2 regions of the Thermocoleostomius sinensis A174 genome follow, and region 2 is predicted to be linked to the other one. Evidence: riboswitches for the same ligand, from Rfam matches in the RefSeq annotation. Region 2 holds a riboswitch; the other holds the start of a gene.

Region 1 (15,193 bases), 1.8 Mb from region 2:
GTGAATAGGAGTTTCACATTATGAAAGCACCGACTAAACTCTTAATTGCCTTGTCTTTGTTGGGTACATTAGGATTTGGTATTGCTGCCCGCAGTGCCTTTGCAAATCAAACTAGAACCACAGCAGCAACCGTTCCTCATCACAGTATGATGATGAGCCAAACTAGTGATGGGGATGGTGAAATGAACCCCGCAACTGAACCTCCGGAACATGTACAAGGTGAGATGCGCCATCCAACTCAAGCTACTCAAACTCTGGGGGATGGGGACGGTGAGGTTGCAGCCCAACAGGAGGAACAGCAAGAATCGACTCAATTACAATCTCTGACTAGAATTAACGCTGATCAAGCAAGACAGGCCGCTGAAGCTGCTCAGAGGGGTAATGCAAGTCAGGTGACGATAGACAATGAAGACGGCAATCTTGTTTACAAAGTGATCGTTGGACAAACGGAAGTCACCGTAGATGCAAGCAATGGCAGGATTCTTCAAACCGAGCAAGCTGGGGTTGAGCAACCTGGACAGGGTGATGCAGTCTATCGCAGCAGTATTCAAGTTCCTAACGGTCAGGATGATGTATAGAGAAAGAACTGGTCTTAGCGGTAGCACTCTCTAGTGCTTTGTCAAGCAAGATCTGATGGGTAATGGGGGTATGGGGCCGTTGCCTCCACGCAGGGGTCTTACCCCTGCACCCCGCAAAACAAAAATGACAGCCTACTACCCGCTGACATGAATGTGGGGTCGCCTCAGTGGGTCGGGTTCAGCCTTGCGGAGAACCTCGCGGGTGACCAAGGGCACATCGCCCTCGCCCAAGAAAATAAAGCGCAGCAGATATTTCAGGGGGTTTCCTTCCCCCCACTCAAAGTAAACGTGGGGCAGGGTGCCGGTCTGGTCGCGTAGGTAGAGCAGCAGAGCTGCGATCGCGTTGGGCACTGCCGAACTTTGCACCCGCAAAATGCGGTAGCCGCCTACCTCAACCCCTTTGACCTGAATTACATCAATAAACACGGAGGCATCAAACACCTGCACTTCTAGAAAGAGGATCGGCTGAGAGGTGGACAGATGGCTGTCCTCCCGCACATTTTGTTCCTTCTGTTGATATTCCAGGGCAGATTCCCCTTTTGCTCGACGATGAGCGATCAGCCGCACGGGCTGGGCTTGAAACTGAGCAACAAACGCCTGGGCAGTCTCGTCGAGTTCTACGCCAGTCACCCGCAGTTCTGTTGAGCGAAACACCCGCGATACCATTGAGGTTGAAATAATGGCAGTGATAAAAAACACCGCAATGCGAATGCCGTCGGGACGCTCAAAGATGTTGGCAATGGTGGTATAGAAAAACACCAGAGCAATCAACCCAAAGGCGATCGCGCCCCGTTTTGCCCCGCGCCGATGGAACGCGAGAGTCACCGCCACTGCCGCCGAACTCATCAATACCAGTACGCCTGTCGCATAAGCTCCGCCCTGGGCCTCAACGCTGGCATCAAAAACCAGGGTGACGGTAAAGGCGATCGCCGTAAACACCAGTACCAAGGGGCGCACTGCCCCCGCCCACTCAGGCGCCATGCCGTAGCGGGGCAGATAGCGGGGTACCAAGTTGAGCAAACCTGCCATCGCCGATGCTCCAGCGAACCAGAGAATGGTAATGGTGCTGAGGTCGTACAGTGTGCCAAAGCCGTTGCCCAAATACTGGTGAGCTAGGTAAGCTAGTGCCCGCCCGTTAGCTTGTCCCCCGGTTTGAAATGCTGCTGCCGGAATCAGCACTGTGGTGACAACGCTACTGGTGAGTAGAAAAAAGCTCATGATCACTGCTGCTGCGGTCAGTAGCTGGTGAGTCTGGCGAATGCGTCCCGCAGGCTGGGTGTCGGTGTCGCTGGGGTTGCCTTTCACCAGGGGCATCAACGCCACCCCAGTTTCAAACCCCGACAGCCCCAGAGCCAGCTTCGGAAATAGCAGCATTGAGACCCCAATCATGCGCCAGGGGCTAGTTACAGTCAGGGCTGTGTGCCAATTGCCCAACAGGGTCGGCTGTTGCAGCATCTGATAGCCCGCCACCCCAATTACTACCAGATTGAGAGTTAGATAGGTTGCTACCAACACCAAGGCGACCCCGATCGCCTCCTGAAACCCCTTCAAAAAAATCACCGCCAGCAGAGTAATTAAAACCAGAGTGAGGGGCACCTGCTGCCCCTGTAAAAATGCTGAGAGCAGTGGATTCTCGACCAAGTGGGCGGTGGCATCTGCCGCTGAGAGGGTGATGGTGATAATAAAGTCAGTGCAGGCAAACCCCAGCAGCACCAGCACAAACAGTTTGCCCTGCCAGCGGGGCAAAAGTCGCTCTAGCATGGCGATTGAGCCTTCGCCGTGGGGGCTAAACTTCGCTACCTGACGGTAAATCGGCAGTGCGCCAAACAGCGTCACCAGCACCAAAATCAGTGTTGCCAGGGGGGATAGTGCGCCCGCTGCTAGGGCGGCAATGCCCGGTTGGTAGCCTAGGGTCGAGAAGTAATCGACCCCAGTGAGACACATCACCTGCCACCAGGGATGCTTGAATGAGCGTTCGTTGGCTTTGTTGCGGTCTTGGTTGAGCAGCCAGTGGGTCAGGTAGTGGCGGTGCTGCCGGGGTGGAATGATGGGACTAACCATTGGGGCGAGTGTAAGGTTCCAGGGGTGGGGTGTGGCGCATGAGGGTTTCCTGCGGGTGTGGTAAATATCAGATTATCCTCATTGAGTCCCCTTTTGAAATCCCTGTTCAAGCAAACCTTTCCTTACCCAGAAAACCTCAAGCGGTTTCCCTTTGGCTTAGCGGATGTGGTTGTGATTCTGGGTACGCTGGTGCTGCTGGGACTGATCGCCCAGGTGGGGGCTGGCACCCTAGTTGCCTTCGTGCCGCCGGATCAGATTCCAGAAGTTAGCTTTGACCCCAGCAATTTGCCACCCTGTTTTTCATTCGTGCCAATGCCATCCATAGTGAAGCCTAAAGTCTGAGCGAGGGGGATTAAGCTTTCTCGCGTGTAGTTACTGCCGATGCAAATTGGGGAATCACTCGTCTACAAGTTCAGCGACTACATGCCTGTACCACATTGCCCCGTTACCTCAGCTCCTCCGTGCTCGTCCACTCACCCAAAACAACGCAGGAATAGCGGCAAATTGGATCAACACTGAAAAAATAACCAGGGCAGGTAGCGAAAAATCATATAAAACGCCCATCAAGGCACTTCCTGCAAACCAGGCAAGTCCATAGCCCGTGTTGAAGATGCCATAGGCAGACCCGCGACGCTCTGGTGGCACAATTCCAGCGACAGCGGCTTTCATAATCGATTCCTGAGCACCCATTCCAATCCCCCACAGCACCATGCCCAGAATTGTCAATTGAGCATTTCCCAGAAACACCAGCGGTGCGAAGAACAGGGATAGCCCAACTGCCGCCATTAAACTCCTTAGCCCAATTTGATCAAACCAGCGACCAAAGGCTAAAGCCGCGATCGCATCCACGCCCATTGCCAGGGCATAGAGTAAGGGGATCTGGCTTTCTGTATCGGTTCCCGCCTGTTGTAAGTGAAAGGCAATTAAGGGGAAGTCGGCATAGCCTGCGGCAATTAGGGCGATCGCTCCCAAATAGATCCAAAAGCGACGTGGTAAACCCTCGGTATGCAAGTCGGCTGGGGAGGGTGGCTCAAAGTCACGCGGATCGGGGTAGATCCGTTGGGTAATCAGCAACACAAGTAAGCCAAGGACAGCCGGAATCACCAAAATCGCAAAGCCACCGCGATAGCCAAACTGCCAGGACAGCATGGCTGCAACCATCAACGGTCCTGCAACTGCCCCAATTTGATCCATCGCTTCATGCAAACCAAAGCCAAACCCTCGCCCCACCTGCATCGCTGCATGGGATAGCAACACATCGCGGGGAGGAGTCCGAACGGCTTTTCCGGTACGTTCTGCAATCATGAGTCCGGCAGCCGCCTGCCAGGTTCCCGTCAGAGCTAACAACGGTACAACAGCAGTGTTGATGAAATAGCCCAGGGTTGTAATGCCCCAATATTTGCGAGTGCGATCGCTGAGATAGCCAATCACTAACCGAAATCCGTAGCCAATCAGTTCACCCAAGCCTGCAACAATGCCAACGATCGTACCACTTGCCCCCAGGCTGCCCAGATAAGCTCCGGTAATGCTGCGTGCCCCTTCGTAGGTGGCATCAGCACAGAGGCTGACAACGCCTAGAAAAATGACAAACCATAATGCAGATTTCTTCATGTTATGTATTCATCCGCTCATAGACGGCGGAGGCAGAGGGTGAGAAACGGGTGAGATAGTTGAAAATCCAAAACTTGATGCAGGAATCCATAAAGACGGGCACGGTAGCAATGAAACTCTTGATAAAGGTGTCATTTTCCGGTAATCCAAAGTGATTGAACACACTCACTAAAATGACATCCCACCCCTCAACCGAATGGAAGCCGACAAACATATCGGTTACCAAGATCAGCAGAAATACCTTTGCTGGATCGCTTAAGTTGAGAAATGACCAGTTTGAAAAATTGCGAATCGTGATTAATTTATCTCGGTTAAAGAAGATAAGTCCAATAAAAACTATTAGAGCAACAACATCCGCAGCTACATTTTTCAGTCCGTTCAGGGCATGTTCTCGTGACTCATGCCAAAGTTCAGTAGCTTTTTCTTCTAACCGTTTTTTAGTTTCCTCAGTAGTCAATTGGGGTAGATTGCCAAGTAGTTGCTCGATTTCTAAAGTCTCCTTAAAATCCATAAACTCAGCATGAAATTCTTTCTGAATTTCTTGATTGAGTTCAATTTGCTGAGGATGATGATTGCCATAGTTATCTAGAAAAGGTTCAAAGATCAGATTTTTGGCAACAACCTGAACTGCAATGGGAACCAGGATTAGAATCAGTAGCCATCGAACTGCTAGCTTGTTTTGTTTGCGCCTCAGCCGCAACTCATGAATCACTTGCTGTTCATACTCTGGGGTGAGTTCTTTCCCAACCTGGGTGAACCCCTTTACTAAGGCACTGGCAGTATTCGATCGATTAGCACTGGAGCGACTCCGATTTGCATCCAGCACAACTGGATCGGTCGTTATGTCAGGGTTTGAACCATTTTTTTGATTGCCTGCGTCCGAGTTGAGATGTTGTAAGGCATGGGTAATCGATAATTCTGAATTGAGATCCTCTGATGTCAAATCTGGGTTAGCTGGACTGCGATCGCGGTATTTTCCCACCACTGACTCAATGAATTGGAGCTTCTCTAAAATATCCATTTCAACTAGAGATGGATGTTCCCAAGTTTGCACTAAAGGTTCATTGCCATTGGAAAAACTAGAGTCTGAAGTTTTGCTCAACAGCTTGTGATTAAACAGAAAAGCACCGACCCTGAACTTTACCAGGTTAATGCGAACTCTGGTTAGTTGGCGATCGCGTAAGCTCTTTACGTAGTCCACTACGGTTTTACTTTGTTGGGGAGTGTAAGCAATCTTTTCTCCAGCAAAGTAGTGTTCCTCCAATGCCCTAATCTCTTTTGCAGCATGATACGCTTCTTTGAGCGCATGGAGTTGCCTTTGGTTTAACCAACGATTGAAATTCAACTTATTCACATCAGCTAACATCGCTTATTTCCAGGTTTGCAAGTTGAATGAAATCCTCTCATATTTATTCCAAATGCCTGCCATTTATTATTCCGCCAATTGGTCAGTCATTGGAGAGGGATAATTCATAGATGTATTCCGGTAATCTGACGAATGCAGATCTTCCTGTAAATGTAAGTCTTCATGGGAACGTAAGTCTTCACCCCGAATCAAAACAATCCTGACGTGCTTAAGATCGGCATGATGGACTTCAACAAACTCCCGCAACTTGGCTTCCTGATCAATCAATTCCAGACATTGCGGTAAACGATGGGGCGTGACTTCATGATGATTGTGATGCAGTTCATCACCTTTGAGATAGCCCATATGCACCCGATGTAGCACCACCTGCTGAATCCCAAATTCTTTCGCAAGACGGGGAAGATGCCAATGTAGATGGGGAGAGGTTAGCCTGCGCCAGCGGGTCTTGCCATATAACCTGGCACCATGATGAAAGTAGAGCCGGAGTGCTGTCAGATGTCTCATGGGTTTGCCATTCTCCATTTCTAGAAAACCTAAGGGATTGATATCACTAAACAAATCGAACTCCAATGGCTGTTTGAGGCTAGGAAAAGTTGCTAAGCTAACGCCCTCCTCCACAAAGACTTTGGGATATTTACTTAATCCAATGCGTTGAGCACGGTAGATGCCTGCATGACCGGAAAAAAGATAGCTCACGACACAGGCAATTCCTGCAAAGGCTCCGGCGGGCAGTCCAAATAGCTCGATCGCCATGATGGTTGAAGCCAGCGGGGTATTGGCAGCAGCACCAAACACAGCCACAAAGCCCATGCCCGCAAGCAGATCGGAGGATAAGGGCAAAATCAAAGATAAAGCATTGCCCAACGTGGCACCAATGTAAAACAAGGGGGTGACTTCACCTCCTTTAAATCCGGCTCCCAAAGTAAGTGCCGTAAATGCTAATTTTGCGGCAAAATCCCAGGGAGGCAATTGTGTCTGAAACGCCTCTACAATCGTAGGAATTCCCAGTCCAATATATTTGGTGGTTCCCACTGCCCAAACTGCGATCGCAACCATCGCGCCACCCACCATAGGACGCAGCGGCGGATAAGCAATTTTGGACTTAAAGACATGCCCAATTTTATGCGTAACTTCTGCAAATAGGAGTGCCACTAAGCCAAAGACCGCACCGGCAAAGACTGCTGACAACAGATCGGCGGAACCAGCGGAGAAGTTTTCCAAACTCAGCACAGGAACGTTTGCCAGTCGATAGTTGGTGTGGTGAATGCCCCATTTCAACGTCACGTAATCGCCGACGATCGCCGCAACGATACAGGGAAACAACCCGTCGTAGCGAATTTTGCCGATCGCCAACACCTCCAAGCCGAAAACAGCACCCGCCAGAGGAGTGCCGAAGACAGAAGCAAAGCCACCGCTAATCCCCGTCATTAGAAGAATACGGCGATCCGATCCTTTCAGGTGCAAAACTTCGGTGAGTTGATCAGCAAGGGAAGCACCCATCTGTAAGGCTGTGCCTTCTCGCCCTGCGGAACCGCCAAACAAATGGGTCATCACGGTTCCCAATAGCACGAGCGGAGCCATCCGCAATGGAATCGTCTGTTTGGGATTGTGAATCTCTTCCAACAAGAGATTGTTGCCTGCTTCAACAGATTGACCAAAGTGGTGATAAATCAACCCACTCAGTAGCCCACCCAGCGGCAACAGGGCAATAATCCACCAATGTGCTTCACGCCAATCCGTTGCCCATTCCAACGAAGCTAACAATATGGCTGAGGCGGTTCCCGACAGAACACCTGCGATCGTGGCGATTGCTAACCATTTGGCAATTTGAGGTAGGGCAAAAAACTGTTCGATATCCTGTAGCCCTTTCATAAATGCATCGAAAAATGATAGAGAAAATGAATCGATAACCGGGTTAATTTGTGATGACGCTCAGGCGGATTGCTTGAATGATACGCAGACCCCGGCGTTAGGAAGTGTTCCAGCCGCAGCGATTGAAACGCCGCCATACAAGCCGCCGCACAACCCGGCAAATGCCTAGTTGATGAAACCTGAAAGTCAAATGAATCTTAAATGCTTGAAAATGCACAAAAAACAGCCTCTCAAAAACTAAACGCTAATACTTCACAAATGCTTTTTGCCAAAGCATCGACGGAACATGAAGTAGAAACTATTAGCCTTGAGGGCGGTTCTCTAGCCGCGCTAGAAGGTGAGTTTCATCACCACATACTGCAATATAGCAAGTCAACTTAAATTTTACAAGCAACGTCTGCTAGCAAATCTCTGAAATCCTGCTATGCAAATAAACGTGTGTAGATTGCGCTCAGGAGCAATCACCTTGCTAGAAGGAATCACCCTTAGCTAGGATGGTTCGGGCAAAAGTAACCTTACACCCAAAGGAACAAATTACATCAAAGGCTGTGCCTGCTCAAACTTGAGTCAAGGCATTCACTAGCCTGTAGACCTGAATTACGCCTTCTGTTTAGACAACGGTCAGGAAAGATTATGGATCTCATTCAAGAAATATTTCAGGCGATCGTCCTGGGACTGGTACAAGGAATTACCGAATTTTTGCCAATTAGTAGCACGGCTCATCTACTTGTTGTCACTAAAGCCTTCGGCTGGACTGATTTGGTAGAGCAAAAATGGTTTGTTGATGCCATTCAATTTGGCAGTGTCATTGCTGTTCTGCTCTTGTTGAGCTTGGTAAATGACTCCTTTAGAGGTACGCAACTCACCCAGTAGCATCGGAGATGTACCCAGGCAAATGACTGACTGCTGGCGATCGACACAACTGCAACGCCGCGTTAACTGCCTGTTGAAAGCCTGCCTCGGTGTTCTCAAACGAAAGGTGCTGACGAAAATAATTACCCCACAGGAACTCCTGAAAAGGGACATCGGATCTGGCATAGCCCCCTGCTTGCAACACGCCCCAAGCTAAACTGCGGTAGGGGTCATCCTGCAACTGGTCTAAACTAGCTGGAATGGATTCAACATCAACCCGTTGCCCATCTTTGTCGTAGGGATACACCCAGGCTTTCTCCTGCATCAATTGCCAAAACTCAGCCCTTGACCAATCCTGACAGTTTTCCCACACTTTGACATAAACGGTTTCTCGTAAACCCGTCATCTGGATCGCACGGGCACGATGATGGTGATCCACCACATAGGGCAGGCGATCGGGCGCAATCACAATGGGTAAAAAATGCTCCAACAGGTAAGCATCTAATTCATCCGCAGTCATTGCCTGAAACTGTTGAATTCGGTAGTCTACTTCTCGATAGCCCAACGCCACTTGAGCCGGATGAAGCAAGTTAACAGCGGCGAGGCTGAGTGTACCTGGAGATAAGTTTGGATTGTAGTCGGGTAGAGTTGGCATTTTATTGATTCCTATTGAATGGGTGCATGGTGAACAACATTAATCGCATCGCGTACCACAATTCCTCCTCCTACCATGTCTTGCACGAGTGGTAAGAATTGTTCAATCTTATCCGTCCGATCGATCATCGTGACGACCATTGGTAAATCCGAGGAAAGCTCAATAATCCCCAGAAACTTAATTCGCTCATGGTTAGTTTTTCCATACCCAGTCACACCCCGCACAACGGTTGCTCCCACTAATCCGTGACGACGCGCTTCTTCCACCAATGCCAGATGAACGGGCTTACCTTGCCACTGATCCGATTCACCAACGTAAATCGTTAATCGCTCAAAGTCGGTCATTGCATTCTCCTGATTTTGTAATGGTGTCAATTGCGGTGTGGGTTGGGCTAGTTGATCGGGCAATACTGGGGCATGATGCACGACGGTAATGGGTTCCTTAATTGCCAAACCATATTTAACCAGGGCTTGAACCTGCGGGAGGTAGCGATCGATCGCCTCCGGTTGATCAATTGCTGTCAGTACCATCATCATTTGCATCGCCAGTTCTGGCATCCAGTCCACACTGATATGGCGATCGCGTTGTCCATAGCTCACAGCCGTCCGCATCACCGTTATTCCTGCAATGCCGGATTGACGCGCCGCATCTATCAACGCCCGGTAGAGTAATTTACCCTGAACGGAGTCCCCCTCTGCCACATAGATCGTTAATTGTTCTGCATTTTTCATTCGCTTCTCCTGCAAATGCTATAGCCGTTGTGCCAGAGCAATACCCAGTTCGACTCCTAAAAACCCCATCAATGGACTGCCTAACCCATATAGCACTGCCCGTTTATAACTTGCCAGCTTGAGCAGATTTGACGTATCTAAGGCGTAGGTGGAAAACGTGGTGTAAGACCCTAAAAAACCAATAATGACAAAACTATTGAGCAGTGGATCAGCTTGGATGGATTGAAACAGTGTTGCAAAGAACCCAATCAAAAACGTCCCAGAGAGATTAATGATAAACGTGCCAAAGGGGAACTCTCCGCCGAGTTTTTCCACACAAACCAGCGTTAAATAATAGCGGCTAAGGGCACCTGGGATAGCTCCTAGCGCAATCCAAAGGGTTAGCAAAAGAGGGGTTTCCATGTTGGGTGTATTGATGAACGGGGAGAGATCAGGAGATATCGCTAACCCAAAGGGGTCAGTTTGACCGATCGCGGTTGTGGGGCGTTTCCCTGGAAGGGTCAAGCTTGCCAAGGAGCCATTCTGCAAATGCGATGCCGAACTGCAAGCTCATGAATCCTAACATCACACTTCCCGCCCAATAAAACAGGTCTGCCTGTAAGCGATCCTGCTGCAACAAATGGGCACTATCGAGTTCATAACCGGAAAAGGTGGTATACGACCCCAAAAAACCCGTCAGGAGCAGCAGACGAATATCAGGATGTAGACTAATTACCTGTCCTAAAGATAGCGTTGCCAGGAAGCCCATTGCCAAACATCCGGTCACATTAATGACCAAGGTGCTGTAGGGGACATCGATTCCCAGAAGGTGATTCATGGCCAGTCCAAAATAATATCGCCCCAATGCACCAGCGATCGCCCCCAGGGAAATGGCAGCAACGGTTCGCACAACGGGCTGTCGCAAAAATGGCTGTTTCAGCATGGTAAACTCTCCAAATTAGGTTGACGAACTGTCAATGCGTTTGCATTGGCTTTCACTAACAGCACATGGAGCGGTCTGTTTTCTAAAATAGCTTGAGACACCCACCCGACTAAACCAGGTTGCCTCCAACAGGTGGCAAGTTCATCGGGATAGCGCATTTTAAGATTCTTTTGATTTTCAGGCAGCAGTCCCCCCGCTTCAGCAGGAGGGATAGGGGCAAACACCAGAGCAACCATAGGGGATGCTCCACCCAGAGTCAACGGGGGAGAACGAATGGGTTCATGGCTACAATCCCACCGGAGCGATCGGCTCAATCTCGGGTATCGTGCCGCCCACCTGGGTGGTACGCAACACCAGCACGGTGGCTCCTCGTTGTAGAAAGGATATGATCACCGCATCACTGGCGATTCGGGGCAGTACGGTGCGCCAGCTCACTAGGGCAGTGGCCAACTGCTTGACGGGGTCATCTTCGAGACTGCTACCCAAAACAGCTTCGTGGTTCTGCCAGTCGGCTCGGGCGGTGCCCCAGGGCAGCAAATCACGCTTGAGCGAAAGTCCAATTTGCTGAAGCTGCTTGACCTGCCCAGCCTGGTCAGGATGCGTCTGAAGCCAGGACACTGAGTCGGACAGGGTTGTCGTAGCCCGGTTGATCTGCTGGAGGGCAGCATAAAGTGCCTGATTAGAGTCTTGAGCACAGTTGTTGGCGGGTCCGACATAGGTGATGCCGCTGCCATCACCAGTTCGGTAGCGGGCCATCATGATTTGGAGTTGGTGCAGCAGCAGTTCTAAGGGACAGACAACATCGCCGTCAATGTCGTAGCGGTTGGTGAAAGCATCGAGTTTGATCACCGCATCGCGCACCGGGCGCAGGTTAAGCCACCCAAACTGGCGATCGCCCATGTAGTTTGACCAATGGTGACGGCAAGCAATCAACCCATCACCATTTTGGGTATAAACCTGAAAGTACTGCATCTCTAGCCGCAAGTCATCAGTTAGAGGCTCTTGAACCACCTCTGCCAATCCATAGGCAAAGTGACCAAAATAGATTGGGCCTCGTGCCGCTGGTTCGGTCATTTTTCCGCCCACGCCGCCGTAGACGTGGTTGAGGAGCAGCCGATCACCTAGATGAAAGGAGGAAGAAGCCTTTTCGCTTGCCCGCAGCAGTACGGAGCTGATCGTACCCTTGACTCCCTTTACTGTCCAGGAGACCTGTTTGAGGTAGCGATGGGTGGCGGTTTTGCCAACGATCTCTTGATCAGGGATAAGGGTAAACAATGCGCGCGGGGCCAGAGCCTGTACCACAAACCGCCCCCTGCGGTCGGGCGCACCGTAGAGATACCAGCCATCCGGGTTGCAGGGCGATCGCTCCAAGTTTTGGTTACTAGAGGGACGCAAACCATTGATGTTGGGCACCACCTGGGGCAACCACACCACCTCTTCAAGTCCATCGAACTGGCGGGTACTTCGGTTGAAATGACGAATGCGATAGAGCATACCGTCGGCAGTGGTCTGACTAGGGGCAATAAACTGGGCGATTGCATAGAACCGACCGCTGATCTGAGCCGGGTCTTGATCGATCAAAACCTGCACTACCCCATTTGGCAAGGAATCTATCTGCACTGGGCCATTCAGCATCACTACCATGTTGTCTGTGGGCCTGGCTCCAGCCAGTGACTCCAGGGGGCCCACCTGCCGCCAACCGTTGAGCCGTTCGGGCACCACCTTGCCTTGGTGACGGCTATAGTTAGCATCGGCACTGAAGTGCAGATCCCGCGTCACTGTGCTCAAATACTGGCGTACCCAGGGAGTGTCTTGCCAGCTCAGCCAGACCCGTTGACTGACCAAGTGGCTGTAGTCAGCAGTAGCATGGTGTACTTCAAACCAGACCCCATCTTGGGGTTGCCGCTGATCTAAGGTGGGCAATATCAGCCGACCCATCCAGGGGGCAATGGGACGGTAGTAGGCAGCATCGACCACTGCCCCCAGGGGATAGGCTTCTGGTTGGTTAAAGTCTCCCTGTTGAGCCAGACTATAGCTGCTGGGGCGAGGAGCAGTGCTGGGTTGCTCCAACGGCAGCTTTTCCTGCAAAATGTCAGTCACCCAGTCCACCGTTTGCTGAAGGTGGGTGCGACCGTCGGGTAAGCGCAGGTTAGGGTCAAACACCCCCCCTGGTGTCTGATGCCCCACTGGGCCCAGGGAAATAAACGTCACCAGCCCGCGCTTTTTAGCTCGATTCCAGTATGAGAGGAACATGACTTTCCAGCGCTTGGGAAACAGCACCGGGCCAGTGCGCTCCACTGGGTCTTTGTCGCCTACGAGGTGGTAGATGTGGTTGAGGTTGAGAATTTTGTTGTGCCCGCAGAAGACTCCCGCCAGGGAGATAATATCGAGGGGAGCATCCAGCGATTGTTGCAACAGCGGAGCTGCCCCCATGGCGATTTCGCCGCCGCCGCTAAAGCCTAGCAGCGTGATCGGCACCCGACTGCCTGGACGATAGCCCTCATTGATCAGTCCGTTGTAGATCACCTGGGCCATGCCACGGTTGTAGACAGGACCGTAGCGCGTATCAGCCGACACCAGCACCACTAGCAAATTGCGAATGTTAATTAACATTCCCAGAACTTTGAAGAAGCGCTTCGATCGCAGCCAAGTCACCAGTCGCCAAAATGCCGACATCGGTCGATCTTCTATCAGGGGTTTGTTCAATACCGAGTAGGGCGTAATACCCCGCACCACTACCATGTCTGGCAGGGACTGACCCAGAGCACTAAGAAACTGCTCTGCTTCTGGGGCATAGGTAGACTTAAACTGGCCGATACCGTCGAGATAGACGATGTAGCGCCTCGCCTGAGTTGAAGGCAATGGCTCTTCGGCGGTGCAGGGTGTTCTGTGCGGGTCTACTTGATCGCCATACCATCCAGCCCACCAACCCAGTGTCTCCAAGGGACTGAGTAGGGCTGCAACAATGAGTGCGCCCAGTCCCATCAGCAGCAGATCTAAGAAGATCCGTTCGGTCTCATGCCCCACATTACCCCTGAGCAAGGCTAGTGGGGGCAGCATTTGGGGTAGCAACACTAAGGGTAACAACACTAACCCCCCAGGGGCGATGTACCTGACTTGACGAAAAGTGTGCATCATCTGATTCCCCATGCTAATCCTCATAACATTTTTCGCCTGGCGGTACTAATGCCCCCAAGAGAAATGACCGACTGAAGTGACAACTGATGGAGGAGTAACTGAGTCAACGATCACTTAATCACCACCTTGGTTTCTGTTTGAATTATCAACTGCTTTGGTAAAGCTGCTTTGTACCGTTTGCTCCAGTTGACGCAGATTAGTAACCAGCGGAACCCCAGCCACCGAGCTAGAAACCCAATGCCCCAGGGTGATCGCCGGGCGGCCAATTGTCCGTTGCATGATCTGAAACACCACCCAGCCGCAGATGGCACTGCCTAGCACTTGCCAGCGATCAAGCTCAGTCACTACGCTGAATCCGCGTACAAAGGCCAACAGACTCCAGACTGACAGAACCACGTTAATTGGTACCCCCAGGTAGGGAATGGCCACTAAAAAGCTCCACAGTAGAGGGGCGTAGGACAGCCCCAATACCCGAAACACCTTCAGAAATGAAACATCAACCCCATATAGCAGATGACTCACCACCCACACACTCAACACCCAAAAGGCGACGCTAAAGACAAACAAAATTGCCGCAATGCCCAGACTCAACACAAACCGAATCGGTTTTACCTGGTTCAAAAACAGTACAATCCCCTGTCCTATGCTCTGGGAGAGTCCGACTAGCAAAATTACTGTGATCGCTAGCAGGATGCCCGCAGGATGAACCTCAATCGCTCGAAAAGCATCAGGATTAAGGGCGTTGGCTTCCTGCACCAGCGACCAAAACTGAACTAGCCCGGTTGTCATTGACTCAGGCATGAGAGCAGTCTCCACTATAATCAGCCCGTGGTTGAGATAGCACCAAGGCACTATATTCGTTGAGAGGTAGGATAATCTAAACTGCCGCCATTGTATAGTTGTGCCGTGCCAGTTTATCGTTTCAGCGATAACATTGCTTCGAGAGTTTTGCAGACAGTTGAAACCGGATTTTCGCCATGAGATGGGAATATACCTTCTCTAACTCTGCGAGCAAAAAACAGCCGAGTTTGCTTTTTCGGGGATAACATCTGGAGCAACGGAGGTTCAGAAATCTCCCATTCTGGATCAATCAGACTGCTCGAATAGATCATCGCCAATCATCGCCATCGAATTTGAGTCGTTGTGATGACGAATCCTGAAGTGGAGATGACGAATCCTGAAGTGGAAGTGACTGCCAATTTTGGATGCCGCAGTGCTATTGGGCTTTGCTAATGTGTCCCAGGGGGATGTCACCCTGACCCGCGTGGGGCGCGACTTTGCCACAACGACGATTCTACGCAGTAAGGATCTGTTCCGGCAGCAAGTTCTGGAGCGAGTACCGATGATTACCAGCATGGTGCAAACCCTGCGGGAAAAGCAGAATGGCTCCATGCGATCGGAGTTCTT
Region 2 (15,193 bases):
TCTGGAACATTGGGCGAAGGCGATAGTCAGTTGTCTGCCGATGGTAGCTTTTTTGATGTTTACACGTTTGAAGGCAGGGCTGGAGAGCGGGTTTTAATTCGCATGACCAGCACCCAACTCGATTCCTACCTAGTACTGCTCGATCCCAACGGCAACAGTTTGGTGCAGGATGATGACAGCGCTGGTAATTTAGATGCCCAAATTGTGTATACGCTGCCCGTTGATGGCCGCTATACTGTCTATGCCAATGCCTACTCCACTGGACAAGCAGGAAGCTATCAAATTGAGCTACAGGCGGCGGACGCTTCAACACCCACGGTGGCTACTTCGACGGCTTTACCGCGTTATTTTTGCGATGAAAGCGGCACCACACCGATCACAAAAGCACGCCGAAAAGACGGCGTAGTGGGTCCACTCATTGAATGGACACAAGATTTGGCCTTGCCCAATTTGTCGGCGGCTGAGCGTTGTCGCCGAGTAGCCAGTAATCTAGATACGGTGCATGGGCGATTAGGGCGCAATTTTGCCATTACGGCAGGGCGCTTGCAGAATTTACCCGTCGTGTGCGCGGGTACCGCTCCGGGGGTGTGTGATCCCGATGGACTGATTTTGACGGCCAGTAGCCGCGACAATGCCCGCCAGTTAGCCATCCGCTTAGGGACAGCAATCAATGCGCTGCGCAGCGCTCCCCCTGACCCATCTCAAGCGACTTCAACTAATTCTGCCCAGTCACGGATTGATGATCCCACGCCACTGGCTGTGGCGCCACAGTTCAATTTCTTTGATATTTTGTCCTACAGCAATTGCTTAGAAGATGTGATTCAACTGTACCAAGACCCACAGCGATTGAAGCGCAGTGGTCGTCGCAGTGATTGTCTGTCGGAGGTTTTTGCCCGTTATCCCAACGGAATTTCTCGATCGCAAGCCCTGGAAATCATCACCGCTGCCGATCGCTATGCCACCTCTAGCCGGCGGGATACATTGCTATATCCACCACGCGGCCAACGGGTGCGGGTGCGAGAACTGTTCGGCTTTACCTATGCCATTGATCAGCCGCGTTAACCCAGTTGCTTGTGCTGCCTAGTGAAAAGAGGAGAAACGATATCATAGGCAATGGGATACTTAGCGCCCACGCCCTTACTCTCTTGCCTTTATGAGCACTGCATCGCACCTCTCCTCGTCTCCCTCGATCGCTCCCGTTGTGCCCTCAGCCCCAGAACTTTTGGCCCCGGCTGGTTCCTGGGATTGTGCCAAAGCAGCCGTGGAAAACGGAGCCGATGCCATTTATTTCGGGTTAGAGCGGTTTAATGCGCGGATGCGGGCACAGAACTTCACCGAGGCAGAGTTGCCACGTCTGATCGAGTTTCTGCATCGTCGGGGTGTCAAGGGCTATGTGACGTTGAATACGCTGGTGTTTTCGGGTGAACTGGCTGAAGCCGAGCAATACCTGCGCACAATCATTACGGCTGGTGTGGATGCGGTCATTGTGCAAGACGTGGGCATCTGTCGGCTGATTCGGCATTTGTCGCCCGATTTTCCCATTCATGCCTCCACGCAGATGACAATCACCAGTGCAGCAGGAGTCGAATTTGCCCAATCGCTGGGCTGTCAACTAGTGGTGTTGGCGCGGGAATGTTCCCTCAAAGAAATCAATAAAATTCAACAACAGCTTGCCGATCGCCAGCTTTCGCTTCCACTGGAAGTGTTTGTGCACGGGGCGTTGTGCGTCGCCTATTCCGGGCAGTGCCTCACCAGCGAATCCTTGGGTGGCCGATCGGCCAACCGAGGCGAATGTGCCCAAGCTTGCCGAATGCCCTACGAGTTAATAGCCGATGGAAACGTTGTAGATCTGGGCGATCGGCGCTATCTGCTTAGCCCCCAAGACCTAGCCGGATTGGACGTTCTGCCCGATCTCGTCAAAGCAGGAGTTCACTGTCTCAAAATTGAAGGTCGCTTAAAATCTCCTGAATACGTCGCCAACGTCACCCGCGTCTATCGCCAAGCCATCGATCAAATCGTCAACACCCTTCCACTTTCCCCTCCCCTCTCTCCACCCCCTACTCCCCACTCCCCACTCCCCAGCCCTAATCGCTACAACCTAGAAATGGCTTTCTCTCGCGGTCTCTATACCGGCTGGTTTCGCGGCATTAATAACCAGGAATTAGTGCACGCCCGGTTTGGCAAAAAACGGGGGGTTTATCTGGGAGAGGTGAAGCGAATTGAGCGCCAGCAGATTGTGGTACGACTTCAGGCTCCGGTAAAAGCGGGCGATGGAGTCGTATTTGACAGCGGTCATCCCGAAGCTAAGGAGGAAGGGGGACGAGTGTATGCGGTGCACCAGAATGGCTCTGACGCTGTACTGTCTTTTGGTAAACGCGACCTCAATCTTCAACGGGTTCGAGTGGGCGACAAACTCTGGAAAACCAGCGACCCAGAACTCGATCGGCAACTGCGGCAAACCTTTGCTGGCGATACTCCTCAGTTTCAACGCCCCATTACCGTCGAAATTCATGGAGCCGTGGGACAGCCCCTTGTCGCCATTGCCCGTGATTCACTGGGACATATTGTGCAAATGGAATCTACGATGCCCCTAGTGGAAGCCCATCGTCAACCTCTGACCACCGAGCGCCTGCATGACCAATTTGCGCGTTTAGGCAACACCCCCTTCACACTAGAACACCTCACCAATACCTTAGACGGTGCCGTTATGTTACCTGTCAGCGAACTGAACCGACTGCGCCGCGATATCGTGCAGCAACTTGAACACCAGCGTACCCAACCCAAACGCTGGCAACTGCGATCGAACGTATCCTTCCAAGACCTGCTTCCCCAGCGCCCTTCCCTCCCCTCCCCTTCCCTCACCCCTACCCTCATCGTCCTCGTTCGCAACCTTGACCAACTTCACGCCGCACTCCACGCTGGGATTCAAACCCTTTACTGCGAATTTGAAGATCCTCGCAACTATCGCCAAGCCGTCGCTCTCGTTAAGCAGGTTCGATCGCAGACAAAGTCCCACTCTTTACTTCCCAACCCCCAACCTCCAACCGTCTACATTGCTCCACCCCGCATCACTAAACCCAATGAAACCTGGATTTTGCAACAGGTGCGATCGGCTCAAGCAGACGGATACTTAATTCGCAATTATGATCACTTGGAATTTTTCAAAGGCGATCGTTGCATTGGCGACTTTTCGCTGAATGTGGCGAATCCCATTACCGCCAATCATTTTCAGCAATATTCCTTAGAGCGCTTAACCGTCTCCTATGACTTGAACATTCATCAACTCGAAGATCTGTTAAACCTTTGTCCGACACACTGGTTTGAGATCACAATTCACCAACACATGCCGATGTTTCACATGGAACATTGCGTCTTCTGTGCGTTCTTATCTGAGGGAACTGACTATACCAACTGTGGTCGTCCCTGCGAGAAGCATCGTGTCACCCTGAAAGACCGTGTAGGAACGGAACATATTTTGCAAGCGGATGTCGGTTGTCGCAATACAGTATTTAACGGCATTGCGCAAACTGGGGCCGAGTCAGTCCAACGGTTAATTGACTTGGGCGTACAACAATTTCGGATTGAATTTGTCAATGAAACTGCAACTCAAGTATGCCAAACGATCGATCGCTATCAACGGCTTTTGCGCGGCGAAATTACTGGATCGCAACTGTGGCGTGAACTGAAGTTGCACAATCAGTTAGGAGTCACGCGGGGACCTCTGAGCCGCTGAAGCAATGGCGTAGATAGGTAGCAGAAGCATCAGTTATTAACGATCGAACTTCCGGCGAATGGACAGCATCGTTCCAGTCAGATGGGGGGACACTAACAGCTTGTTTGATTGCGTGCCGTAACCGCCTCCGCTGTTGATGTGCCCATTTGCATTGGAGTATTTCACCACCGCTTCTTCCCCGTACGGCTATAGGATGCTATAAGTGATAGAGATGGCGATGGAGCTCGCCGAAACCGCCCAGCGTTAAGGAATTTTGTTAGCTATTTCTATTACGTTGAAGAGGCTGATGGCTCCTACTGTTCCGACTTGCAGCGGAAGGGTGGGTCATTGTTGCCTTCATTAAGCTTTCTGCTGCCAGTCACATTGCTTCATAGCTTCATAGAGGAACTGACGTTATTGGCAAGGATGACATGTTAGAAAGCATCATTTGGATTTTACTGATGGGATTTTTTGTTGGGCAAATTGCTCGACGGTTCAAGGCTCCAGCATTGGTGGGGATGGTGCTGGTCGGCATTCTCTTGGGGCCCCAAGTCGGTAATATTCTTAGTCCTGCCATCTTGGAAGCAGCGGGTTCGTTCCGAACGATCGCCGTCATGGTGATTCTGATGAAGGCTGGGTTAGGGCTAGATCGCGAGAAATTGGCTCAACAGGGTAGTGTGGCCCTACGGTTAGGGTTTTTACCAGCAGCGTTTGAGGCGATCGCCGTAGCCTTGGCAGCGATGTGGCTTTTGCAGTTTGATTTCGCGACGGGTTTGTTACTGGGATGCATTGTGGGAGCAGAGTCTCCGGCCGTGATTGTACCTGGCATGTTGCGGCTAAAAAGCTTAGGATGGGGCGTGCAAAAAGGGATTCCCGATGCCATCTTGACAGGTAGTGCTCTATCGGATGTATTGTTGCTGCTGGTATTTAGTCTGCTGTTGGCAATTCTCTCTCAGACGGCTGCCACTGGAATCACCCTTCCCGGTGGAGTGACGCTGAGTCCGTTGCAGTTGTTGCCGTTTCAGGTCGTCCTGCAAATTGTTTTGGGAGTGCTGTTAGGATGGCTGACGGCTCGAATGTTGGTTTCCCTGCTGGGCAAACAAAACTGGACTCAAAATGCTGTGCAAGATACCTTAGTAGCAGCCGGGTTTGCGCTGCTGTTGGTGGTCCTAGCCGAAGACATACCGATCTTTTCTGGCTATTTAGCGGTGATGGCCACCGGGTTTTTCTTGATTGAGTTAGACACCCCACTGGCGCGACGGTTGCGCGGTGGCTTTGACAGTGTGTGGGTCATCGCCGAAATCATTTTGTTTGTGCTGCTGGGCGCTAGTATTCAACTGAATGTTTTGGGCAACACAGCATGGATTGGATTGTTAGTATTGGCCATTGGAACCCTGTTGGGACGATCGTTAGGTTGGTATCTCTCGACATTGGGTAGTAATTGGACATGGAAAGAGCGGTTGTTTTTGCTGCCAGGAAATTCTGCCAAGGCCACTGTCCAAGCAGCAATTGGTGCCATTCCGCTAGCACAGGGCATTGCTGGGGGTGAAACAATCTTGGCATTGGCGGCTCTGTCGATTTTGGTGACGGCCCCGTTAGGGGCGTGGGCCATTCCAACCTTTGCCCCTAGGCTGCTGCAAAAGGGTGAGGTTGATCCTACCAAAGTGGCGATCGCTCGTCGCATTACTCTATTGGCTGCTATCGATACCTCTTCCTTATCCACACAGGTATTGTCTAAAGCCGCTGACTTAGCTCGACGGGCAGATGGTGAAGTGATTGTGTTGCATGTCATTCGAGTTCATGATCCTCGAGGAGTTGAGAAATTGCGGGAACAAACGCAACAGCTTCTGGCAGATATTCGGCATCGATTTATCACTACTGCTGGTTCAGTTCCTGAAGAAATTATTCGCACGGCTCAAGACTATAACGTTACCGAAATTGTGATGGGAAAACGCGGCCATCGGTCTTTAGCTGAGGTGTTGGTGGGGTCAGTGTCTCAAGCCGTATTAGAAACAAGTCCGTTTCCAGTTTTGATTGTAGAAGATAAGCAAACGCTTGCAAGCGTCCGCTAATCTTGGTGGAAGAAATTTGGTAGAAGAAATACCGATCTATTAACCCGGCAACCATCTATTAACCCGGCAACCGTTGTCACGACATCTGCCCTCTCACCCTCGATCCCCCGCCCTTTGGGTGAGGAACTTCCGATCCGCCCCCCTGCGCCTTTTCTAGAAGCAGAGGCTGGGGGATGAGGGGGGTTCGGAATGCAAGATCAAATATGGCCGGGTTCATAGCAGAATTGATCCATTGAGAGATAGACTGTACCATCTGCTCTTTAACGACGTCGGGAATTCATGAAACTGTGGCATTTGATCCAGCTAGAAACTCTTTGGCAGAAACTTCAGCACCCTGACCTAATTGCCACCTTGATTCGAGGAGCGAGTGCGGCTCTTCTCATTCAAACGGCCGGGGCAGGCATCAACTATGGAATGCAAATTGGATTGGCTCGTTGGATGGGGGCCGCTGAGTATGGAACCTACGATTATGTGATGACGTTGAGTACCATTCTGGCATTGCTGGCAGGACTGGGATTATCGGGAGCGGTGTTGCGCTTTGTGCCAGAATACACCGTCAAGCAAGACTGGTCTCGGCTGCGTGGTTTACTGTTAACCAGTTGGTGGCAAACAGCCATCGCTGGCTTAATCACGGCGGCGATCGCCATAGTGATTATTGGAGTCGTCGGTCGATCGACAAGCTTAAACAGTTTACGATCGTCGCTATTACTTGGTGTTTGGTTAATTCCCCTGTTGGCACTATTAAAACTACAGCTAGAAATGTCTAGAAGCATTCGTCAAATAGTACTTGCCTACTTTCCCTCCTTGGTGATGTTTCCACTGCTGCTGACAGGAACTGCATTTGGCTGGGTCTATACTCAACAATCACTCACCAGTATTACAGCAATCGTTATTTCTGGATTCATACTAGTGTTCATTCTAATCGGTCAGCAGTGGTTTTTTCAACGTGCTTTATTACCATCGATCCGAAGTAGCCCTCCAAGTTTTGGATTGAAGCAATGGCTGTTAGTATCTTTACCACTTTTGTTTATTGATGGTTCCTTTATTGTGTTAAACCAAACAGATACCTTAATGATTGGAGCATTGCTAGGAACAAAGGCAGTCGGAATTTACGGGGCGGCGTTTAAAACTGCAACGTGGGTCAGTTTTATTTTGGCGTCTATCAATGCAATCGCAGCCCCAATGTTTAGTACACTCTATGCTCAAGGCGATCGTCACACGCTTCAGCAGTTGGTTTCTATCATTGCTCGATGGATGTTTTATCCAGCATTCATTGTCACAATCAGTCTATTCGTTTTTTCAGATCCACTACTATCGCTGTTTGGCTCAGAATTTGTTGTTGCGAAATGGTCTCTACTGGCTTTGTCGCTGGGGCAATTAGTCAACGTAGGTGCCGGTTCGGTCGGATATTTACTGATGATGACAGGACATCAAAATCAATGCGCTTTTGTATTTGCCTGTAGTGCGCTGATTAATGTTAGCCTCAACCTGATCGGGATTCCCATACTGGGCACCTTTGGCGCAGCCGTGGCCACTGCCCTATCGATGATCCTGTGGAACGTGTGGCTCAATCGATTAGTGGTGAAATACCTCGGCATCAACCCCTCGATCGTCGCGGCCCTGCGTCCCAATCTGACACCTTAATCTACATTATATAGCCGCAGGAGAGATTGAGGTGAAGGCAGTACGAGGTGTGTCAGTCAATCAGCCCGTGCCATCTTTCTTTATATCGATTTGTCCACGGCTTCTCGCACTTCTTGTATTTCTATCTTGCTCCTAGGCAATTTTTTGCTATGATGATAAAGCTCTAACCTCTGGAGAGGTGGCTGAGTGGTCGAAAGCGGCAGATTGCTAATCTGTTGTACGGTTCGAAAGTCCGTACCGAGGGTTCGAATCCCTCCCTCTCCGTTTAATATGTCTATCCTTGGAGTTGTCCCATCTCCCTCAGTTTGCTCTGATTGGCTGAGGTTAATTGAGGGAGCGGTTTGTGCTTTGACTCGCCCCAACGGCAAGCACCTCTCCTCAAATGTTTCCTGAAATTCGAAATCTTATCAGGATTGTGTAGAAGCGAAGTTCTTTGAAGCTGGCAGGCTTTTAACGTATGAAGCTGGTTTATGCTATTGCGTCTAAACCTCGATTTTGCTTTGTTGTTTTGCTAGCTGCTCTCTATGGTGGATTACTCGTCTATCTCGAAGGGCTTCAATTTCCGCTGACTTGGGACGAACCTCATTTCTGGGAAGTAAGCTTACAATTCAGCCACCGCCTGCTTCCTACAATCGATCAATTGCAGAATTATGGCGCTCTCAATACTCCGCTGCCGTTTGTGATATTTGGTATGCTGGAATACCTTTTTCAAGGTGGCGTTGTCGTGGGACGGTTGCTCAATGTTGGGTTGTCGCTGACCATCGTGTGGCTAATTGGCACTTCCCATCCCATCCAGAAAACCACGTCGTTACTGGCAGCCATTGGCTTACTGATATTTCCCTATTATTTGTTGCTGAGTGGCTATCTGTACACCGATATCATGGCAGCCTTTTTTGTGTTTTTCGGCTGTTGGTTCTATCAACGCCAGCAACATGGGTGGAGCGCCGTTATGTTTGCGTTGGCCATTGCTACACGGCAATACATGCTGGCTTTTCCAGTGGCGATCGCCACCCACGAATTTCTGCTGACGGTCAAGCAAACTGGCCTCAGGCCCAAATTTAGGTGGGTAGCTCCGTTGCTGGCTAGTGCCACAATCGGCGGTTGGATTCTGTTGTTTAATGGCTTAACGCCCGCCAGTGCTATCTCCAACACAGCTATCCCCGTTCCAACCGTACAGAAACAGCTATGGCTGGTGGACTTAAGCGCCAGTTTATATTCTCTTGCTTGTTTAGGGATTTACTTTGTGATTCCAGAGTGGATTCTCTTCGATCGCCAATGGAAGCCGCATCGATTCTTACGGGAAAAAAATTACGTGCTGGCGTTTGTCTTGCTATTGCTGTTGATCATTTTCCCGCCGTTTCAAGCCCACGGACTGCTGATCAAGGTGGTCAACATCATGCCCGCTTTTATCCTTAAATTGCCCATGCTGTACATTCCAGGGTTGCTAGCCGTCATTCGCTTCTCACGATTTAACCTGGGGTTCTGGCTGGTTCTCATCAACGCTGGACTCATGATCAAAGCCTATCCCTGGGACAAGTACTTGCTGCCGCTGCTGGTGGTGCTGTGGTATTTCAGGAGCGTAAACCCCGCTCATCTGGGTGCAGAGAATTCAACTAACGCTCCGGCTGAAGCGGAATAAGGGCAGGTGTGACCAGCTAGAAGCTAGACGCGAGAAACCTGCCCGATGAGTTCAGCGACTCGTAGCAGTCGATCGATCGAGTTGCTCCCGTTCATCTGGAGACAACGACCAACCCAGCGCTCCTGCATTTTGCCGCACTTGGTCGCCATTCTTAGCACCCGGAATCGGGATGACATTGCCCTGAGCAATCAGCCAGTTCAACGCCACCTGAGCCGGGGTTTTACCGTGGGTTTCACCAATCTCTGTCAATAAGCGAATGGTGGGAGCCAGCTTCTCCAAACTGCTTTGGCTAAACTGAGGATTTAGTCGGCGGGCCCCTATAGGAGGAGTGTAGTTGTCGGCTGTATACTTTCCAGTGAGCAAGCCTTGGGACAGAGGGCTGTAGGCCAAAATTGTGATGCCAAGTTCGCGAGCAGTATCTAAAACGCCATTGCTTTCAATTTGCCGAGTTAGTAGTGAGTAAGGCACCTGATTCACCGCCAGTGCAATTCCCCGATCGGCTAGGATACGATGGGCTTGTCGCATTTGCTCAGCCGAGTAATTGCTGACCCCAAGGGTTAAGGTGCGTCCTTGCTTCACTTCATCGGCCAGCGCGTTCAATAGCGTTGTTTGCCCCATCAAAAAATCAAACGGCTGGTGTACCTGATATAGTGCCACTGTTGGCAATTGCAACCGCTTCAAGCTAGCAGTGAGAGCATCAGCCACCGCCTGAGCATTAAAGCGCCACGGCAGCGGAAAATACTTCGTGGCAATGTGCACCGAGGAACGAGAGCGATCGGTTTGCTGCATAAATTCGCCCAGCAGTCGTTCTGATTCGCCAAAACCATAAATTTCTGCCGTGTCAAACAGACTAATGCCAACGTCTAGGGCCGTTTTAAATGCATCGTATAGCGTAGCCTTGTCGTAATCTTTGCCATAGCTCCAGAACAGCTTATCGCCCCAGGCCCACGCACCAATTCCCAACGGCGCAATGGTAGGGCCATTAGAACCAAGGGTAATGGCATTCATAGTTACATAACTTAATATCTACCCTCCTAGTCTATCGAAGGAAACGCTAGGTTGCGATCGAGCAGGTCCCATCCAAATGGCTGATTTTCTAGCGCTATTTGCTATTTAAGGATCAGTTGGTCGCAACGTTAGCGGCTGTGGGGCATAGCCCCTAACTAACCAATCGATCGGCTTGCCAAATCCATCCTTCTTTGCACCAATTGATTCGATGTTGCTGTTGAAACAAGTTTAATAAACGTGTCACCGTAACCCGCGTTGTGCCAATGACATCGGCAATATCTTGGTGCGTTAAGCGCAGTTCTACCAAGTATCCTTGGGTCACCTTGCGACCAAACTGTTGAGCTAGCCAACTTAATAATTCCGCCAGACGTAATTCCACTCGTCTGTAATGAATGATCCTTAGCAACTCTTGCGTTTGCTGTAAATGGGCTACCAGTGCTTGTTGACAAAATGGATAATCGTCTGGTAGGGGGGCAGCTTCTACCGGAGTCAGGCATTCAATTTGATAAGGATGCAGATTGCACAATGGTTGCCCAACCACATCACCAGCATGCCAAAATCCAAGGGTGACAATAGCCCCGTCTTCATTCCAAGTTAATGTCCGCACCCAGCCCGCATGAATTTGCCACAAACCAACCCGATCGGAAGGTATGAGTTCCCGACGACTGAACTTGAACTGTCGTACAGTAGACGAATGTGCGATCGCAAGATTAGAAGCCATGAGTTTTACCTGATCTAGAGAATAAAGTTCGTGAAGACGGCATGCTTCATCGAACCCTTAACAGTGAGGAACACCAGATCCAGGTCGGCTATATCAACGAGCGGCTGCGCGACCGCCCTGAACGAATCTTTAATAAGCTTTAGCTATCGTAACAGTAAAACCGCAGAACCGAGAACGAATGCCGTTATTATTACCTTTTTCTATAATTACGTAATATATCGATAGAACAGTTGAAGCATGACTCATTCAGCGGCGTCACGGTTAGAGTCATTCTATAGATTGCTGGACATGGCTGAATCCGAGATCTGACGTTGATCCCCTCCTCACCCTAACCTAGCGATCTGGCTCTCTGCTTCCGGAGGGAGAAGGATTGGGGATGAAGGCAAATCCGATTTGAATTCAGCCACGCCAATTTCTGCTTTAAACCAAGCATTGAGGGAAGTATGGAACCAATCAAGCGCGTCGCCATCATTGGAGGAACGCATGGTAATGAGCTTACAGGTGCTTATCTAATCAAGAAGTTCGAGCAATTTCCGGCACTAGTGAGGCGATCGACGTTTGAAACCATTACCCTATTTGGCAATCCTCGAGCATTTGAGATGGGTCGGAGATATCTCGACAAAGACCTAAATCGCTGCTTCTTGACCAAAGATTTGTTGAATCCCACCCTTTCCACCTACGAAGACCAGCGTGCCAAAACCATCCACCACCTGCTTGGACCCAAGGGACACCCAGCGGTTGATCTCATTTTGGATTTGCACAGCACTACAGCGAATATGGGGATCACCCTGATTTTAAGTAGCCACCATCCCTTCAACTTGCAACTTGCAGCTTATCTCAGTCAGTTAGATCCACAAATCAGGGTTTTTAGTTGGGGACAATCCAGTCAAGACAGCAGTTTACTGCGATCGTTATGCGAACAAGGGTTGGCCATTGAAGTCGGTCCCGTGGCACAGGGTGTTCTTCACGCCGAATTTTTTCAGCGAACCGAAGCGCTGGTGCACCAAATTTTGGATTATTTGGAGAGGACGAATCAAGGAAACCCACCGTCGATCGCCCGCAATCTGACGCTGTATCAATTCATTGGGTCGATCGATTATCCCAGAGACGAAAAGGGAGATATTCAAGCCATGATTCATCCTAAACTGCAAGGCAAGGATTATGAACCTCTCCGTCCGGGTGATCCTCTATTTCTTACCTTTGACAATCAAACAATCGCCTACAAAGGGGAACTGACAGTCTATCCCGTATTCATCAACGAAGCGGCTTATTACGAAAAGGGCATTGCTGTCTACCTTGCCAAGCTACAGCCCCTTTATATTTAACTGTCGCCATCGGAGGACTTTAACCAACGCCGGACATTACCGCCTATTCGATCGATCGCAATCAAGGACAACAGGTCAAACGCTAGCGCACAAGCCACATTACCGCCTGTGATAGGGAATAAGCTTGGGGATACTGCTGAACCTTCTGGGTGTTCTGCGTCTTGATGAGGAGATTGTTTCAACGCTTGATTGGTGCTTGAACTAGATGCTACATCCTGTACTGGGCTAATCGATCGATCGGGCTGCTTGTGTCGTCCAGTTGACTCTTCTTGAGACTCGTTGATTGTTTTCTCTTCAATTTCTTTGTCGATAGGTTTAGGCATAAAGTCTTCGATCGTTTTGTGCGTTCTCGAGACCTCAGAGGTTGTAGATTCAGCTGTATGTTCTGTTAGGTAGTTAGGATGCCACAGATCGCGGTGACGATAGAGAGAGCCACCTCCGATACCATATTGAGTTAACAGTCGGAATCTCGCGGTTGTACTGATCGGGAGACTATTCTTTTCAAGTAAATCTGCGATTGCATGATGAATTCTTTCTCTAGCTCCAGCAGCCTGTTGTTGGTTCCAACTAGGTAATTCTTTGATAGCAGTCGTTGTTGTTTTCGTCACTTTTGGTGCTTTGTGCTTTCCATGTTCTTGCCCATAGGGATAATAATGACTGTTCTCAATACACCTGGCCCACTCTAGAGCGCGCTGTTCAATCTCGTGTTGATGTCGGCACCAGTCTTGATATCCTGGTAGCGATCGAGCAACGTTCACAATTTCGGTTACTAACGCTTGTCCAGATAAGGGGTTGCTTCCTGTTAGGATATGGTTAAAAATATAAGCCCTCATGGTGATACGCCCCAGCAACCGATTGGTTTGACCAAAACCTGTCCAACCTAATTCGATTTCTGCATTTAAATCGTTAATGAATTTGTCTGCTTTTCCAGAAATTTGATAGGATTGCCGCCGAATCTGTTTGAGTAGGCGTTTAATGGTCTGTGAATCGATCGTGTTATGGGCTTGCGCCCATTGCCATTGCTGCACAAATTGCTGCTGACTACTCCAGATTGGTTGAAAGTCTTCATTGAGTAAATAAGACCCCATTTGTAGCGGTAATCGATGGGCATTAAACAGACTTGGTTGGTGTTGACTGCTGTAAGGCTTGGGATTGGGAAAGAGTTCCAGATGTCCAGGTTGTAGGGCAAATCCAGCATTTTCTAACAGTGCAGCGATTACTCCCGCTAGTTCCCAAGAGCTTTGGGCCAAATCAAAGGGAAAATAAAGATGCACACCACCACTGTAGGAACTGCTACAGGCTACGTATTTCACCAACCCAATCGCTTCTAAGGTTGCCACAACGCGCCCGATCGCCAGTGGGTCGGATTGGGGGTGATAAGGACTGCCCACGTCAATATCCAGCAGACAATAGCGCGTATAGGAGCCAAACCGCACACCATACAAATACCCACCCTGCTGAATCAAGCGATCGGACAAAGGATGCCGTCGCTCGGTTTGCCAAGCAGGTGTACAACCCGGTTCAGGATGGTTGGCATAAATGTAGTCAAATCGGTGTGGAAAAAGTGCCAAAAATTCGTTGTCCCATTCACAAATTCCAGCAAAGACAGATGATGACGGCGATCGAACTTGAGTTGTTGACATGCCAAAACCTCCCCGTTCTAGACACAGAATGGAGTTGAAGTTCGATCTGTGATAACACACCCTTTGTGACTGCACCGTTGCTGTCAACAGGGTGAACTACGTCGCCCGATCAGATTGTCAACAGTGTTGAAAAGGCTTGCTATGAGCAGCACACAAAAAACAATGGTCTGCAAATTCTAGAGCAAAAGTAGGTTGATCTTGCTTGCTCTTTGAAAACCGGTCATTGCATCCTAGAAAAATTCTTTGTGCAATGGTTTAGAGATTCTAGAGGGTTTGTCAACATTGTCAACACGGTCAATTCACTGAGCACGTTAATATCTCAATACCTGCACGTTGTCAGAGATTTTGTCGGCGCTACGGCTCAATGGTTTAGAGATTCTAGAGGGTTTGTCAACATTGTCAACACGATCAGTTCACTCAACGGGCAGTCAAGGCAATGAATGTTGGGACGAGAACTGCTTGATGAGGCGATCGGAGCACATTCGCTAAAAACTTCTCAATCCCCCACAGTACCAGATTTAGTAAGTGAATACATCAGATATTCTACGGTTGCAAATTACAGCTTAAGATTTTTTTAATATTCTTGTCCGCTATTTTACTAGTGCTGTAGGTTTCCTGCGATCTCGGTTTCTTTGAGTCTTGACTCCTTTTTTTCTTCTTTGTTTATGATCCATCACATTTCAATTCCGGCTGAAGATCCTCGCCATGTGGCCACTGTGTTAGCTGAACTTTGGAACGGTTGTGTGATTCCCTTTCAACCTAATTCCGGTGGCTATGCGTTAGGAAGCTATGTTGCCTTTGCTCGCGATCGTCAGGGAACTGCGATTGAGGTTTATCCGCTAGGAACAGAACTGATTCCTGGCAGAGGAACTGATCAAGCAGATTCCCGTCATAATCAAGCTCAATCTCGATTTACAGCAACTCATGCGGCGGTTTCAGTTCCTGCGAGCCGCGAACAAGTCGAAATCATTGCTCGGCGTGAAGGTTGGCGGGTTTTACATTGCACACGAGGTCTACGCAGCAGCAATGAGTATTTTGAAGTTCTCGAATTTTGGATCGAAAATCGGCTCATGATCGAGCTACTGACTCCTGAAATGTCTCAACAGTACACCAATTTCTTAAACCCAGCTAAGTTGGAAGGGTTTGGCTTAGTTAAATAAGCGATCGAGACTCTCTCCATGCTACATCGGTTTGGCTCGTCCCCAATCTTCTCGGCCAAATTCGCGGTTTTGCGCTAAAGATGGAGAATACGAAGGATAGTGTTCCCCTGTTCTTCACTCGTATCGTTTCTTTAACGTCTAGCCTCTCCCATGTCTGCCTCTTCCATTCGTCCTGCTTTAATTACCAAAGTGTTGTCCGATTCGATCGCGGCTGAAATTGGCTTTGAAGCAGGCGATCGGCTAGTGTCTATTAATGGGCAGCGTCCACG

Evidence for each region. A riboswitch is a leader RNA that binds a small molecule or an ion and turns the genes downstream of it on or off. The one in region 2 is predicted to bind fluoride.
Region 1: linked by a shared signal. The riboswitch ahead of OXH18_RS22635 (voltage-gated chloride channel family protein) and the one ahead of OXH18_RS14865 (cation:proton antiporter) in region 2 are both predicted to bind fluoride.

What each region holds. Positions count from the first base shown of each region.
Region 1 covers NZ_CP113797.1:5,223,016-5,238,208, reverse strand. The annotation lists gene OXH18_RS22660 (PepSY domain-containing protein) at 21-578, shown strand; gene OXH18_RS22655 (APC family permease) at 714-2,639, opposite strand; gene OXH18_RS22650 (hypothetical protein) at 2,733-2,981, shown strand; gene OXH18_RS22645 (MFS transporter) at 3,090-4,250, opposite strand; gene OXH18_RS22640 (hypothetical protein) at 4,252-5,616, opposite strand; gene OXH18_RS25400 (DUF190 domain-containing protein) at 5,683-6,120, opposite strand; partial or broken gene OXH18_RS22635 (voltage-gated chloride channel family protein) at 6,211-7,488, opposite strand; fluoride riboswitch at 7,774-7,849, opposite strand; partial or broken gene OXH18_RS22630 (undecaprenyl-diphosphate phosphatase) at 8,122-8,310, shown strand; gene OXH18_RS22625 (ParB-like protein) at 8,351-8,995, opposite strand; gene OXH18_RS22620 (DUF190 domain-containing protein) at 9,007-9,726, opposite strand; gene crcB (fluoride efflux transporter CrcB) at 9,745-10,128, opposite strand; gene crcB (fluoride efflux transporter CrcB) at 10,184-10,648, opposite strand; gene OXH18_RS22605 (hypothetical protein) at 10,642-10,884, opposite strand; gene OXH18_RS22600 (CAAX protease) at 10,934-13,786, opposite strand; gene OXH18_RS22595 (YIP1 family protein) at 13,901-14,587, opposite strand; partial or broken gene OXH18_RS22590 (AAA-associated domain-containing protein) at 14,979-15,193, shown strand, end outside.
Region 2 covers NZ_CP113797.1:3,419,340-3,434,532, reverse strand. The annotation lists gene OXH18_RS14880 (COP23 domain-containing protein) at 1-1,062, shown strand, start outside; gene OXH18_RS14875 (U32 family peptidase) at 1,154-3,733, shown strand; gene OXH18_RS14870 (hypothetical protein) at 3,770-3,898, opposite strand; fluoride riboswitch at 3,938-4,036, shown strand; gene OXH18_RS14865 (cation:proton antiporter) at 4,144-5,784, shown strand; gene OXH18_RS14860 (oligosaccharide flippase family protein) at 6,064-7,428, shown strand; tRNA gene OXH18_RS14855 (tRNA-Ser) at 7,601-7,692, shown strand; gene OXH18_RS14850 (hypothetical protein) at 7,886-9,067, shown strand; gene OXH18_RS14845 (aldo/keto reductase) at 9,119-10,075, opposite strand; gene OXH18_RS14840 (Crp/Fnr family transcriptional regulator) at 10,227-10,796, opposite strand; gene OXH18_RS14835 (aspartoacylase) at 11,240-12,121, shown strand; gene OXH18_RS14830 (hypothetical protein) at 12,118-13,764, opposite strand; gene OXH18_RS14825 (hypothetical protein) at 14,430-14,924, shown strand; gene OXH18_RS14820 (TIGR03279 family radical SAM protein) at 15,075-15,193, shown strand, end outside.